DNA from 3 places in the Bradyrhizobium sp. 26S5 genome. Region 3 is predicted to be linked to each of the others. Evidence: predicted binding sites of a transcription regulator. Region 3 holds the regulator's gene; each other region holds the start of a gene.
The links. The regulator LexA, encoded in region 3, represses DNA repair genes until DNA is damaged. The targets are predictions, from matches to a motif close to TGTTCNNNNTGTGTTCNG.
Positions count from the first base shown of each region.

Region 1: V5279_RS39055 (type IA DNA topoisomerase) is a predicted target of LexA. The motif match lies at 1,788-1,805, and genes of this name have one in related genera.
Region 2: recA (recombinase RecA) is a predicted target of LexA. The motif match lies at 1,732-1,749, and genes of this name have one in related genera.

Region 1 covers NZ_CP145948.1:8,238,042-8,242,253, forward strand. The annotation lists gene V5279_RS39045 (hypothetical protein) at 694-861, shown strand; gene V5279_RS47135 (phasin family protein) at 1,026-1,586, shown strand; gene V5279_RS39055 (type IA DNA topoisomerase) at 1,836-4,212, shown strand, end outside.
Region 2 covers NZ_CP145948.1:6,349,468-6,353,679, reverse strand. The annotation lists gene V5279_RS29940 (hypothetical protein) at 360-563, opposite strand; gene V5279_RS29935 (hypothetical protein) at 1,096-1,251, opposite strand; gene recA (recombinase RecA) at 1,852-2,940, shown strand; gene V5279_RS29925 (hypothetical protein) at 3,046-4,029, shown strand; gene V5279_RS29920 (thioesterase family protein) at 4,089-4,212, opposite strand, start outside.
Region 3 covers NZ_CP145948.1:5,236,284-5,240,495, forward strand. The annotation lists gene V5279_RS24330 (HAD family phosphatase) at 70-696, shown strand; gene glp (gephyrin-like molybdotransferase Glp) at 722-1,933, shown strand; gene lexA (transcriptional repressor LexA) at 2,165-2,869, shown strand; gene V5279_RS24345 (hypothetical protein) at 3,212-3,640, shown strand; gene V5279_RS24350 (hypothetical protein) at 3,803-4,030, shown strand; partial or broken gene V5279_RS24355 (ComEC/Rec2 family competence protein) at 4,127-4,212, opposite strand, start outside.

The sequences.
Region 1 (4,212 bases), 3.0 Mb from region 3:
GAGGCGCTCTCTGGAGGCTATTTTCTCGGAGCACACGCACAGTTATTCGGGCAAGCCCGCCTCTCGAAAGGCGACTAAGCCAAGCCACAAGGGTGCCTCAGCGATTCCCTGGCTTCTTCAGGTAAAGAAGCCAGGGTTGCTTCCACTCGGCGCCGCCCACGCGGAATAGGCGGCATCGTCAGGTTGCATCAAACCGCGGCTTCCCGCCACTAGCCATTGGGGTTAGCGACTTTTGTCGGCATGCCGCTGGATCTCCCCGCCAGCCCAGCCAAAGCCCCTCCCGGGGCGGGTTTCGCGCGCCCTTGGGTTGCATTAAGCTTGAAAGCCGATGTTTGAAGCAGTGTGGAAAATATCATGGAAGACGCGCTAGAACGGGCCTGCCGATGAAACCGCTAATCGGACTTATCGCGCTGCTCTTTACGACCGGCGCATTTGCACAAGCCGCTCCCCCGAAGGCGGCTAAAAGGCCGCCCGTTCAGGTCAGGCCGCAAGCGCCAATGGGTTGCAAACTGGTCGGCACGGTCAGGGGCACCAAGATCTGGGCGGGCGACTGCATTGCTGCGGCACCCGCCGCGGAAACTCCACCACCGCCATCACCCCCGCCTGCACCGCCTAGCGGCCTCAGCGCCCCTGCAGAGAAGCAGTGATTAGGCGACGTTCCGCCGGCCGGTTGAGAATCGGTTGAGGCAAGAAATGACAGTCGTCGACCTGGAGGAGCTAGCAGAAATGGCGGTGCAGCTAGAATCCACCGCGCGCAAACTTGCTCCGAGCCCGGAGCGCTATGAACTACTTCGAGACGTCGCCCGATTTCGCGCGCAGTTAGCCACGAGACTGTCGGAGCTGAAGGCGAAGAAAAAATGAACGATCTCGACTACCTTGGAGCGCGTCAGGTCCGCCCGCATTCCATTCAGAGTTCCGTTCACCACACCAACGCCGCGTAACGAACAAGGCAGAACCGCGATTTCATCGCAAACATGGCGGAGGATCTTGGCGTCTGGTTTGATGCAGAACAGCGGAGTTCAGCAATGGTGACGACCCACAAGGATAAGCCGCGCGGTAAGCCACGCCAGCGCAGCCGGAAGGCGGACCAGCGAAACCAGAAACCTGATGATCAACAGCAGAGCCCGAAGCTCGCCCAGCGGGATGAGGATCGAATCGGCGCAATGGTCGCGTCAATTGACACCGTCACGAACGGCGCAACTGCGCCGGCGGAGCCTCCCTCAAGCGGGGCACCCGCCCCGGCGGATGCGCCCTTGATCGGCGAAGTCGCACCGACGGATGCTCCCCCAATCGGCGCAGTCACACCGGCGGACAACTGGCCAGTCAGTATTCAAACTATCGGGAATGCCTACAGGGACTATACCAAGAGGTCGCTCGAGGAGACCGGGTCCTTTGTCGAGAAGCTCATGGCTGCGCGGTCGTTCGATAAGGCGATTGAGGTTCAGACCGAATTCGCAAGGCAGGCTTATGCAAACTTTGTCGCTGAGTCACAGAAGATTTGTGAACTCTACAGCGAACTTGCCAAGCAGTTCATCTTCAGGCCTTGGGAAGGCTTCGGGGCGAATGTGACCCAAACCCGGCGCTAGGATTTCGCAGTAGCAGTACGAAAAGCAAACCGGCGGCAAAAAGAACCCCCGATCGAGCCTCAGCGTTGAGCTTAGGATCTGCCATCAACAATTATCGACACCAGTTTGCCGACGATCGTTCCGCCTACAAGTGCGATTGAGTCTGCCAAACATCCTTGCTGCGAAAGCACGACGTTCAAAGGACGGCTTGTAAAATACATTTGTTCACTATATGTTCGCGCCTTGAAGTAGATGTCTCGCGAGCCCGTCGTGGTTGATCAGGTCGTCATCACGGAAAAATCCAGCCAGGCGAAAGACATCCGGGCTGCCGTTGGGTCGCGCTACGGTGATGTTCTCCCGGCCGAGGGTCATTTGTTCGACCTGGTTGAACCGGAAGATGTGGTGCCAGAATGGAAACGCTGGTCGCCGATCCTCCTGCGGCCGGAGGGTCTTTACGGTACTCGCCCGGCAGAGGGCGGCAACAAGGCCGCCAAGCTCAAAGCCATCCGAGAGGCCCTACGCACCGCCCGGCAGGTTTGGCTCGCCACCGACTGCGACCGTGAAGGCCAGCTCATCGGTCAGGAAATTCTCGAGCATTACAATTTCCGCGGCCGGGTGCTCCGGGTGCTATTCACCGCGCAGGACGCGCAGACCATCCGGGACGCGTTCGCGCGGGCAAAATCCAATGCCGAATATGCCAGGCTTTACGCCGCGGCCGTCGCCCGACGGCAGGCGGACCAGATCTACAACCTGTCGCTCACGCGCACCGCGACCGTCATCCTGGGGCAAGGTGCTCGGCGCGTGATTGGGGTTGGTCGCGTGAAGACGCCGACCTTGGCGATTGTCTGCACCCGCGAACTGGAAATCCGAAACTTCGTGCCGCTCTCATATTTTGAGGTTGTCGCGACCGCGAAGGTTGCCGGAGGGCAATTCCAGATGCGCCACGCTCCGCAGGAGCGGATTGTCCGGCGCGAGGTCGCCCATGATATCGTCAATGCAGCTCGGGGCTTCGAGGGCGCGCTTGCCGTGCGCGTCGAAGAAAAGCGGCATGGGCCACCCAAGCTGCACGATTTGCCGTCACTACAGAAACTGTGCGGCTCTCGCTTTGGCTGGCCGGCCAGCAAGACGCTCGAGGTGGCGCAGGAACTCTATGACGGCCAGGACAAGAAGATCATCACCTATCCGCGCGCGGAGGTACGCTACCTGCCGCAGAGCTTGATAGCGGACGTTCCGAAGATCGTGATCGGACTGCAGGTAGGCCAAGCGTTCAGCGCAATCCCCCTGCCAGAGCCACCGATGATCCGCAAAGGTGCAAGCGGCAGTTTCTACGATAAGGGACTGGAGGGCGCGAGCCATCACGCCGTCATTCCCAATGTCAACACGATCGATAAGCTGCGCGAGATCTGGCCTCGTCTGTCGTCCGATGAGAAGAAACTGTTCGACGTCGTCGCGCGGGCCTATCAGGCAGCGCTGATGCCCGACTTCCGCTATCGGCAGACAACCGCAACTCTCGACGTGCATGGCTTCGAGTTCCGCGCCTCCGGCCGCCAGCCCATCGATCTCGGCTGGCGCGCAGCATTCCCGGACTGGCGGCCCGTCGACGAAAAGGGCGATGAAGCACAATTGCTTCCGGCGCTGCGCAACGGTGAGACCGCACAACTGCAGGATTCCAAAATTGAAGACAAGGAAACTCGGCCGCCGCCGCGCTACAACGAAGGCACTCTCATCGATGCGATGCAAAATGCTTGGCGCTTCGTCGACGACGAAGCCCTTCGGCAACGCCTGAAGGAAGCCAAGGGTATCGGCACACCGGCGACCCGAGCCGAGATCATCAGTGGGCTCAAGAAGCAGAGCTTTCTGATGACCCAGGGGAAGCACATCCTGCCGACGGAGACCGGCCTCTCGCTATTCGGCGTTCTCAAACAGGCTGACCCTGCGCTGGTCGACCCTGGCGTAACTGCACAATTGGAATGCTTGCTCGACGATGTTGTTGTCGGCAAGCAGGAGATGCTCGGCGCGATCGACGCCGTGTGCGATGTAGCTCAACGCATCATCGGCAAGCTGAAGGAGGGCGCTGCGAACGGAGGGCTACCCTCGTTAGGTGCTGCAGTTGGCAACAACTCCGCAACCTATCCGCCCACACCTGCGATGAAACGTTTTGCCGACAGCATCAGCCGGCAGAAGGGCATCAAGCCCCCGCCCGGCTACACGACGTCAATATCGGTCTGCCGCAGATTTCTTAGTGAACACGCGCCCAAGACAGCAACTAGTGAAACGTCTGGAGAGCACAAGCCTGTCAGTCCGGCCCAGTTATCGTATGCGAAGAAAATCGCGCGGGGGAATGGCGTCGTCATTCCCGACGAGGCCAAAGCTAACTCCGCCGCTATGTCCGCCTGGATTGCCTCGAACCGTTCAACGAACCAGCACAAGCCCAATCGGAAGACCGCACACAAGCCCGCACGATCGGCTGCCCGCCAATCGACAGCTCCGAAGAAACCCTCCCGGAAGCGCAAAGCTAAGGCGGCTGCCGCTGCATCGACGATTGCTCAGGCAAATTCCGCAACCGGCACGCCACTGCGGATTCCTTATGGCAACAAGGACATAGCGCTGAAGCTGGGGGCCCGCTATCGCTCGGGCGGATGGTATG
Region 2 (4,212 bases), 1.1 Mb from region 3:
GAGGGCGCAAGGTTCACATCTTTGGTCCGTATGACTCCGGTACTCCAAACGCTCCCAGCAAAGTGTCGGTGTGAGGTCTAGAATCGAGTGACTAAGTTGTTCTGGCCTCGGCGGGTCCCCCTCGCCGGGGCCCTTTTCGTTCGGATCGTCGAAGCGAGGTATGAGGCAGCGGAGAACAGCCCGCCGCATTGGCAGCCGTCCGCATTGCCCCGCTGGATGTCACTGCTGGATGTCACCGCAGCAAGAGCCAGGCCACGCTGACGAACAGGGCCACCAGCGACACCGCCGCAGCGCAGACAAAGGCAACCTCCACGCCATCGATATGGTGGTGGTTCGCCTGCATGGTCGTCCTCCCTGATCTAGAGGGGCATCCGCAAACCCTGGAACATCAGCCACTCCGTCAAGTGAGCGGTGGTCTCGTCATGCCGCGCCTTCCTCAGCAAGGTCTCCTTCTTTTGGTGGATCGGGGGAAGCGTGCTGGCTTCCTCGCGCAGGCGCATGGCCTCGTCGGCAAGACGTTCTTGCAGTGATTGCGAGTGCCTGGAACGACGCCGCTTCTGCATGGCGCTGCACCCTGCTGGTATTGGGCGGGAGCACTAACCGGGCGATCTCATCCCCGGTCGATGCCCACGGGCGGTGCGGTGATGAATCATCAACGGATCGAAAGACGGGATGTTCCGCGCTGCGGGCAATTAGGACACTTGTCAAAATGAGGTAATCCGCGAGGGCGCATTCCGTTGCCACTTTTTCCCGATACAGTGAATTGCGCTCTCCGGACGGAGCGCCCAAGGAGGCGGCCCCGGCGCGTATCCCCTAGGCCCGCGCGCTGGGGCCGTTTCGATGATCGAACAGGCCGCCCTGACAGCACAGCGCCGCCCGCTTGAAAAACCTGCAGACGGCGTTGGGCTCTAGCCCCGAGAGGGTACGAACAAAATCCCGGTGATGGTCGGTCTTGCCGGAGCAACCAAAGGTTCACAGCCGGTCGCCAAATAGAGCGCCGCTTCTCTCGTTGGCACAATCTGCGGATATCAGAGACGTTTGCGGGGCTATCAATTGAAAACAGGAACGAAGCGCGTTCGCCAACTGAGGGCGGTCTTACTCTTTCGGCTCCGGATGCAGCTTGCGCTTCTGGGCTTCGTGCTCTGCAATTAACTGCGCGATGCCGTCGATGGTCTGCCGATCCGTGATCGTTCGGGCGAGCGCAGCGTAATGGACGCTTCTTTCGTCCAACTCGACACACTTCGCACACATGGAGTGCGCTCCCATTCCAATGAAAGGCGGGAGCCCGATAGGTCTCTCAGCCACCGACGCCCAAAATCGTGTCGGTGATGTTCTATAACCAAGTTATCGTGGGTTAGTTTCGGGCTGGGCGATCCTAATCCTGGGGACATTGGCCACTCGGTGAAAGGGGCTCAGCAACGCCTCTCGCGCAACCGGTTGCCCGATGTCCCGTAACTAGGAGTGTCGGCCCATTCTTCCATTTTGGTACTACGGGCTGGCTGGGGCCGTTCGGTCCATCCCGGTCACGGACGGCCCTATCTTTTGTTCTCGCAAGAACGGATTGAGCATCATCAAGATTTATATGCCCAGAACAGTGAATAGGGCCGCTCAGTAGTCCTACTGAGAACATCGGCCAAGCCTTGGTTTCTGTTCGCTTAATCCAAAACGGACCACGCCAAGATTCAAACCGGGCCACCAGGGGATAAAGCAGGCCAGCACCGATTTGCCAGAAAGAACATATTGCGAACATAGAACAAACGTGGTACGAGGTTCCAATCAAAAACGCATTCCGCCCGATCTCATCACCCGTTTGTCCCGCTAGCGAATCCCCGCCATAAGGAGCACATCCCAATGTCTGCTACTGCCCTGCGTATCGTCGAAGGATCCTCCATGGACAAGTCCAAGGCCCTCTCAGCCGCGCTCTCCCAGATCGAGCGCCAGTTCGGCAAGGGTTCGGTGATGAAGCTCGGCAAGAACGACCGCTCGATGGATGTCGAGACGATATCTTCGGGATCGCTCGGGCTCGACATTGCGCTCGGCGTCGGCGGGCTGCCGAAGGGCCGCGTCGTCGAGATCTACGGGCCGGAGTCCTCGGGCAAGACCACGCTGGCGCTGCACACGGTGGCGGAAGGCCAGAAGAAGGGCGGCATCTGCGCCTTCATCGACGCTGAACACGCGCTCGACCCGGTCTATGCGCGCAAGCTCGGCGTCAACATCGACGAGCTGCTGATCTCGCAGCCTGACACCGGCGAGCAGGCACTGGAAATCTGCGACACGCTGGTGCGCTCCGGTGCGGTCGACGTGCTGGTGGTCGATTCGGTCGCGGCGCTGGTGCCGAAAGCCGAGCTCGAGGGCGAGATGGGCGATGCACTGCCGGGCCTGCAGGCGCGCCTGATGAGCCAGGCGCTGCGCAAGCTCACCGCCTCGATCAACAAGTCCCACACCATGGTGATCTTCATCAACCAGATCCGCATGAAGATCGGCGTGATGTACGGTTCGCCGGAGACCACCACCGGCGGCAACGCGCTGAAGTTCTATGCCTCGGTCCGCCTCGACATTCGCCGCATCGGCGCGATCAAGGAGCGCGACGAGGTCGTCGGCAACACCACCCGCGTCAAGGTTGTGAAGAACAAGCTGGCGCCGCCTTTCAAGCAGGTCGAGTTCGACATCATGTATGGCGAGGGCGTCTCCAAGATGGGCGAAATCCTCGACCTCGGCGTCAAGGCCGGCATCGTCGAGAAATCCGGCGCCTGGTTCTCCTATGACAGCCAGCGGCTCGGCCAGGGACGCGAGAATTCCAAGGCCTTCCTGAAGGCGAACCCCGACATCACCGCCAAGATCGAAGCCGCAATCCGGCAGAACTCCGGCCTGATCTCCGAGCAGATTCTCGCCGGCACGCCCGAGCGCGACGCCGAGGGCGAGGAGCCGACCGAGGAGTAAGCCGTAAGGCTGCAAGATTTCGTTGCAAGCGGGCGCTGAGGACGTTGAGTTGCCGACGTCTTCGGCGCCCGTTTCGTTTGGTCTGGCGTTGAGAGAGTTGTGCCGATGAAGCGCCTGATCCTGACCAGTCCGTCCGGCCTTAGCCTCACACGTTCGGGGCTCGCCGAGGTCGCTATTACATCCGGCTTTCGATTTGTCGGCGGACCACTGCCGCCGCTAGGAGAGCTTGAGACTTACTTCGGATTACGGTCGGACCAGGATCCGGTCGGACATTGGTCGCACTGGAGCACGCGGAGCCAGTGGCCTCAGGATGCCAGGGCGCGCAGGGATCTCGCGCTGATCGAATTCTGCGAACCTTACGAGATTGTCGAGCTTTGGTTCGATCCGGACCCAAATGATCAATTGCAGCTGATTTGGTTGCTCGATCATTTCCGGGCTTACCCGGCGATGGCGGCCAAGTTGAAATTGCGCCTGGTCGCTTTCGCTCTGTCGACGCTGCACGAGACATGGCGCGGATGGAACGAAGTGCCGCTTATCAACATACGGCCTGCCGACCTCGAGACCGCAAGCATCTGCTGGCAGGCCTATCGCGCGGCAACGCCCGAGGCTTGCTTCGATGCGCTATGTCGAGACCTCAGCGGCTTTCCCTTGCTGAGGCCGGCCCTGCTTGACCTGCTCCAGGAGCTTCCGTGGAGCAGATCGGGACTTGGCGCGACCGAACTACGACTGCTCGAACTGATTGCGGCGGGCTTCATGGGTACGAACGGGTTGTTCTACCTTCGCGGGTTCGGTCAACGCGCGGTATTCACCGACATGAAAATCGGGACGCTGCTTCAAGGGCTCGCGCATGGGCCGCAGCCCGCGATCGCTGGGCTCGATGATGAGCTACGCGTGATCGCCCCTGAGAATTTGCGAGCGCGCATGGAGGCCTATCGGCGAAGCCGGCTGTCGCTGACTGAATTTGGCGAAGCTGTCCTCGCCCATAAGGAGGACTTCAGTCGTCACAATCCGATCGATCGCTGGTGGGGCGGCACGCACCTCACCAACGACAATCTCTGGCGCTGGAGCCCAACCTTGGTGAAGCACTAGCGCCCGATGGCGGAGTGGCCGTTGTGTCTCAATCCGCGCAACGCGGATTGGCAGTCGGCTTACCCCTGCGCCAGCGCCTTTTCCCGGCTCGCGATCAGCGCGCGCAAGTCCTCGGTCACGGCGACCGATTGCTGCGTCTTCTGGTCGGTGGCGACCCAGATGATTTCGCCGGTGGCGCGAAGG
Region 3 (4,212 bases):
GTCGCATGCCTGCCGCACAAATCGGGGAGATTGCCGCCTGCCCGCAATTTTCGTACATGGTTTCACGCAATGACCCCGCAACTCTCCCCCAATTCCGTCGACGTGCTGCTGTTCGATATCGGCCGCGTCGTGCTCGATATCAGCCTCGACAAGGCGATGACGCACTGGGCGCGGCAAGCCGGTTGCGCGCCGGCCGACCTCGCCGGCCGTTTCGTCGTCGACGACAGTTACAAGCATCACGAGATCGGCCGGATCGACGACGCGGCGTTCTTTGCGAATTTGCGCCAGTCGCTCGGCGTCGAGCTCACCGACGCGCAATTCCTCGAGGGCTGGAACGCGATCTTCACCGGCGAGATGCCGGGCATCGCCCCCCTGCTCGCGGCCGCCGCAGCGCGAATGCCGCTCTACGCCTTCTCGAACACCAATCCGGCCCATGTCGCGCATTTCTCGGTCGCCTATGCCGGGTTGCTCAGCCACTTCCGGACCGTGTTCCTGTCCTCGAGCATCGGCCTTCGGAAACCCGACGCCGCGGCCTACGATCATGTGGTAGAAGCGATCGGCGTGCCGGCGTCGCGGATCCTGTTCTTCGACGATCTGGCTGCCAATATCGAAGGTGCGCGGGGGCGTGGCCTTCAAGCCATCCACGTGACATCGACGGATGACGTGGCAAGGGCGCTGACCGCACTTGGTATTTGACCATTTGCATTGAGGAGTTTTGCGCGTGGCCCTGATGCCGGTTGCCGATGCCCTGTCCGCCATTCTTGCCGGCGCCGAACCGCTGCCGGAGGAGATGGTCGCGCTCGATGCCGCCTACCATCGCACGCTGGCGCACGACCTCGCGGCGCGCCGCACCCAGCCGCCCGAGCCGATGTCGGCCATGGACGGCTACGCGGTGCGCGCCGCCGATGCGGCTGATCTCAAGTCCCGGCTCAAGGTGATCGGCGAAGTCGCCGCCGGCCGGCCGTTCGAGCGGACGCTCAGTGCCGGCGAAGCGGTGCGGATCTTCACCGGCGGCGTGATCCCCCATGGCGCCGATGCCGTCATCATCCAGGAAGACACCCGGGTCGATGGCGACCACATCTCGATCACCGAGGCAGCGAGCCCGGGACGGCACATCCGCCCGGCCGGCGTCGACTTCCGTGAGGGCGACCTGCTGCTCAACGGCGGCAGCCGCCTGTCCGACCGCGCGCTCTCGCTTGCGGCCGCCATGAACTATCCGGAACTCGCGGTGCGCCGCCGCCCGAAGGTCGCAGTGCTCGCCACCGGCGACGAACTGGTGATGCCGGGCTCCCAGCCCGGCCCCGGCCAGATCGTCTATTCCAACGGCTATGCGCTGCGTGCGCTGGCGCGCGCCGAAGGCGCCGAGACCGTCGATCTCGGGGTGGCCGCCGACACGGTGGCCGCGACCACGGCCGGTATCCGCCGGGCGCGGGAGGCCGGCGCCGACATCCTGATTACGACCGGCGGCGCCTCGGTCGGCGACCACGATCTGGTCAAGCAGTCGCTGGAGGCCGAGGGCGTCGCGATGGCGTTCTGGCGGATCGCGATGCGGCCCGGCAAGCCGATGATGCACGGCCGGCTCGGGGCCATGCGGGTGATCGGCCTGCCCGGCAATCCGGTGTCGTCCTATGTCTGCGCCTTCCTGTTTCTGGTGCCGTTGATTCGGGCTTTGAGCGGTCGGAACACGATCCATCATGTCCGCACCACCGCCGTGCTCGGCCGCGACCTCGCCGCCAACGACCAGCGCGAGGACTATCTGCGCGCGCGTCTCGAGGAGCGCCAGGACGGCGCGCTGATCGCCACGCCGGTGATGCAGCAGGATAGTTCGCTGCTCGGGAATCTCGCTGCGGCGCGGGCACTTCTGGTACGTCCGCCGTTTGCGCCCGCCGCCGCCAAGGGCAGCGAATGCGAGATCCTCACACTGCCCGACTGAGGTTTTCGCGGGCTGCCGATTGCGCGCCGCCTGATGCGTTCACCGGAAATTAATTGGTTGCGGAACACATATCGAACATATAGTGTCCGTTCATGATTTGTTTCGAGTACTGGTGTCTACAATCGGGAAGCCGCCAGGGAGCATTGCGCTCCCGAGATCAGGCCCCGTCTGAAGGCCCCACCTGAAGAGTCTCGGAATCGAACGACGCTATCAACCGGGGGAATGCTCGAGATGCTCACGCGCAAACAGTACGAACTTCTGCGTTTCATCAATGAACGTCTGAAAGAGGCCGGCGTGCCGCCCTCCTTCGACGAGATGAAGGATGCGCTCGATCTGCGCTCGAAGTCCGGTATCCACCGCCTGATCACTGCGCTGGAGGAGCGCGGCTTCATCCGCCGCCTGCCCAACCGCGCCCGCGCCATCGAGGTCATCAAGCTGCCCGAACTGGCCGCCGGCGGCGGCAACGGTCGCCGCGGCTTCACGCCGAGCGTCATCGAAGGCACCCTCGGCAAGCGCAGCAGCACGCCGCCGATCGCCGAGGACGACGGCAACCGTCCGGTCGCCGTCCCCGTGATGGGCCGGATCGCGGCCGGTACGCCGATCGAGGCGCTGCAGACCCGCAGCCACACCATCAGCGTGCCGCCCGACATGCTCGGCTCCGGCGAGCACTATGCGCTGGAAGTACGCGGCGATTCCATGGTCGACGCCGGCATCCTCGACGGCGACATGGCGCTGATCCAGCGCAACGACGTCGCCAACACCGGCGACATCGTGGTGGCGCTGATCGACGAGGAGGAAGCCACCCTGAAGCGCTTCCGCCGCCGCGGTGCATCGATCGCGCTCGAGCCGGCCAACACTGCCTATGAAGTGCGCATCCTGCCGCCGAACCGGGTCCGCATCCAGGGCAAGCTGATCGGGCTGTATCGCAAATACTGACGGCGGCGGAGCATGATCCGGAAAAGTGCGGAGCGGTTTTCCGAAAAGGTCATGCTCGAACAGACATATGGAGCGGGATGACGATTCGAAGAAAAGTCATCCCGATCCGGGAACGAGCAACAGATCGGATCGTTCCTTGGAAGATAGTGCGACGTGCGGACCACCTAGGATGCGCCCTGATACCTCTCGCGCAGTGTAGCGCGTTTGTGATTGAGGCGTTCGACGGCCAGTCGTACAATCGCCCAGAAACGAGCAGACACTCGTTTGCTATCGTCCACTCTGGTAGAGGCCTGCGCCTCAAGGAGAGGCACGGGTCGCTACCTCGAAAAGAGGAGCCATCCGATGTGTGACTATAGTCTGCACGCCGTGGCATCGCGCCCCGCCATTGTCGGAGAGACGCTGATCACCACGACTTTCCGCGGCACGTCGACCCGCGGCTTTGCTTCGGAGAACGATCCCACTGTCGCGGTCTGCATGCTGCCGGGCACCGAGCTCGCTTTCGCCGAGAACGTTCGCTACGACAGCCGCTGGATCTGGACCAAGACGATGAATTTCCGCGTCGGCGTGTTCAACGAAGTCGAGCCCGACGTGCCCGATCGCCATCATGACGCGGTCGAATTCCCCGACGGCAGCCACGTTCTGGTGACCCAGCTCGTCGAGGGACAGCGCGTCAGCGTGCTGCAATTGCCGGCACTGCATCCGCCGGTCGAGCACAAGCCGAAGGTTGTGGAGCGGCGGCCCTCCGCATTCGCGTCGCTGTTTTTGGGTTGAGCGCATCGTCGCCGCGGAATGAGCCACTCGGCGGCGGATGACCTTAGGCGATTTCGAGCGACCCCGGATTTCCGCTTCCGGGGCGCAGCAGGAGATTTGCGTCGGCGAGCGCCTTGGCGCATCATCGCGTACGGAGGACGTGTACTCACGGAAACCTGCGCAGTGGTCGACAAGGTCACATGGCAAAAGGCTGGACGCGTCACTGAGCCGGGCCGCTACATGTTCCGGTTCGGCTGGCTGACAGTGACGGCCGATGATCTCAAGGTCTGGGAGCAGTTTCCCGAGGCCATCTTCACCCTCGTCAAGAAGCCCGACGCCGGCCCCGATTCCGACGAGTACCATCTCGGCCTGTTCGAGCTGCCGACCGGCCCCTCGCCCGGCAACGGCTGAAGCGTTTTCGAGCGAAGTGGACACCGGTTCGCGTGAAGAAAACGCGTGAAAACAAGAAACTAGAGTTTTGGTTCTGATTAAATCAGAACCAAAACTCTAGTCGTCGCCCTGCAGGTCGGTCTCGGCCGGGGTCGCATCGACTGCGGGCCGCGGCGCGGCGGCGGGTGTGCGGAGGACCGTCT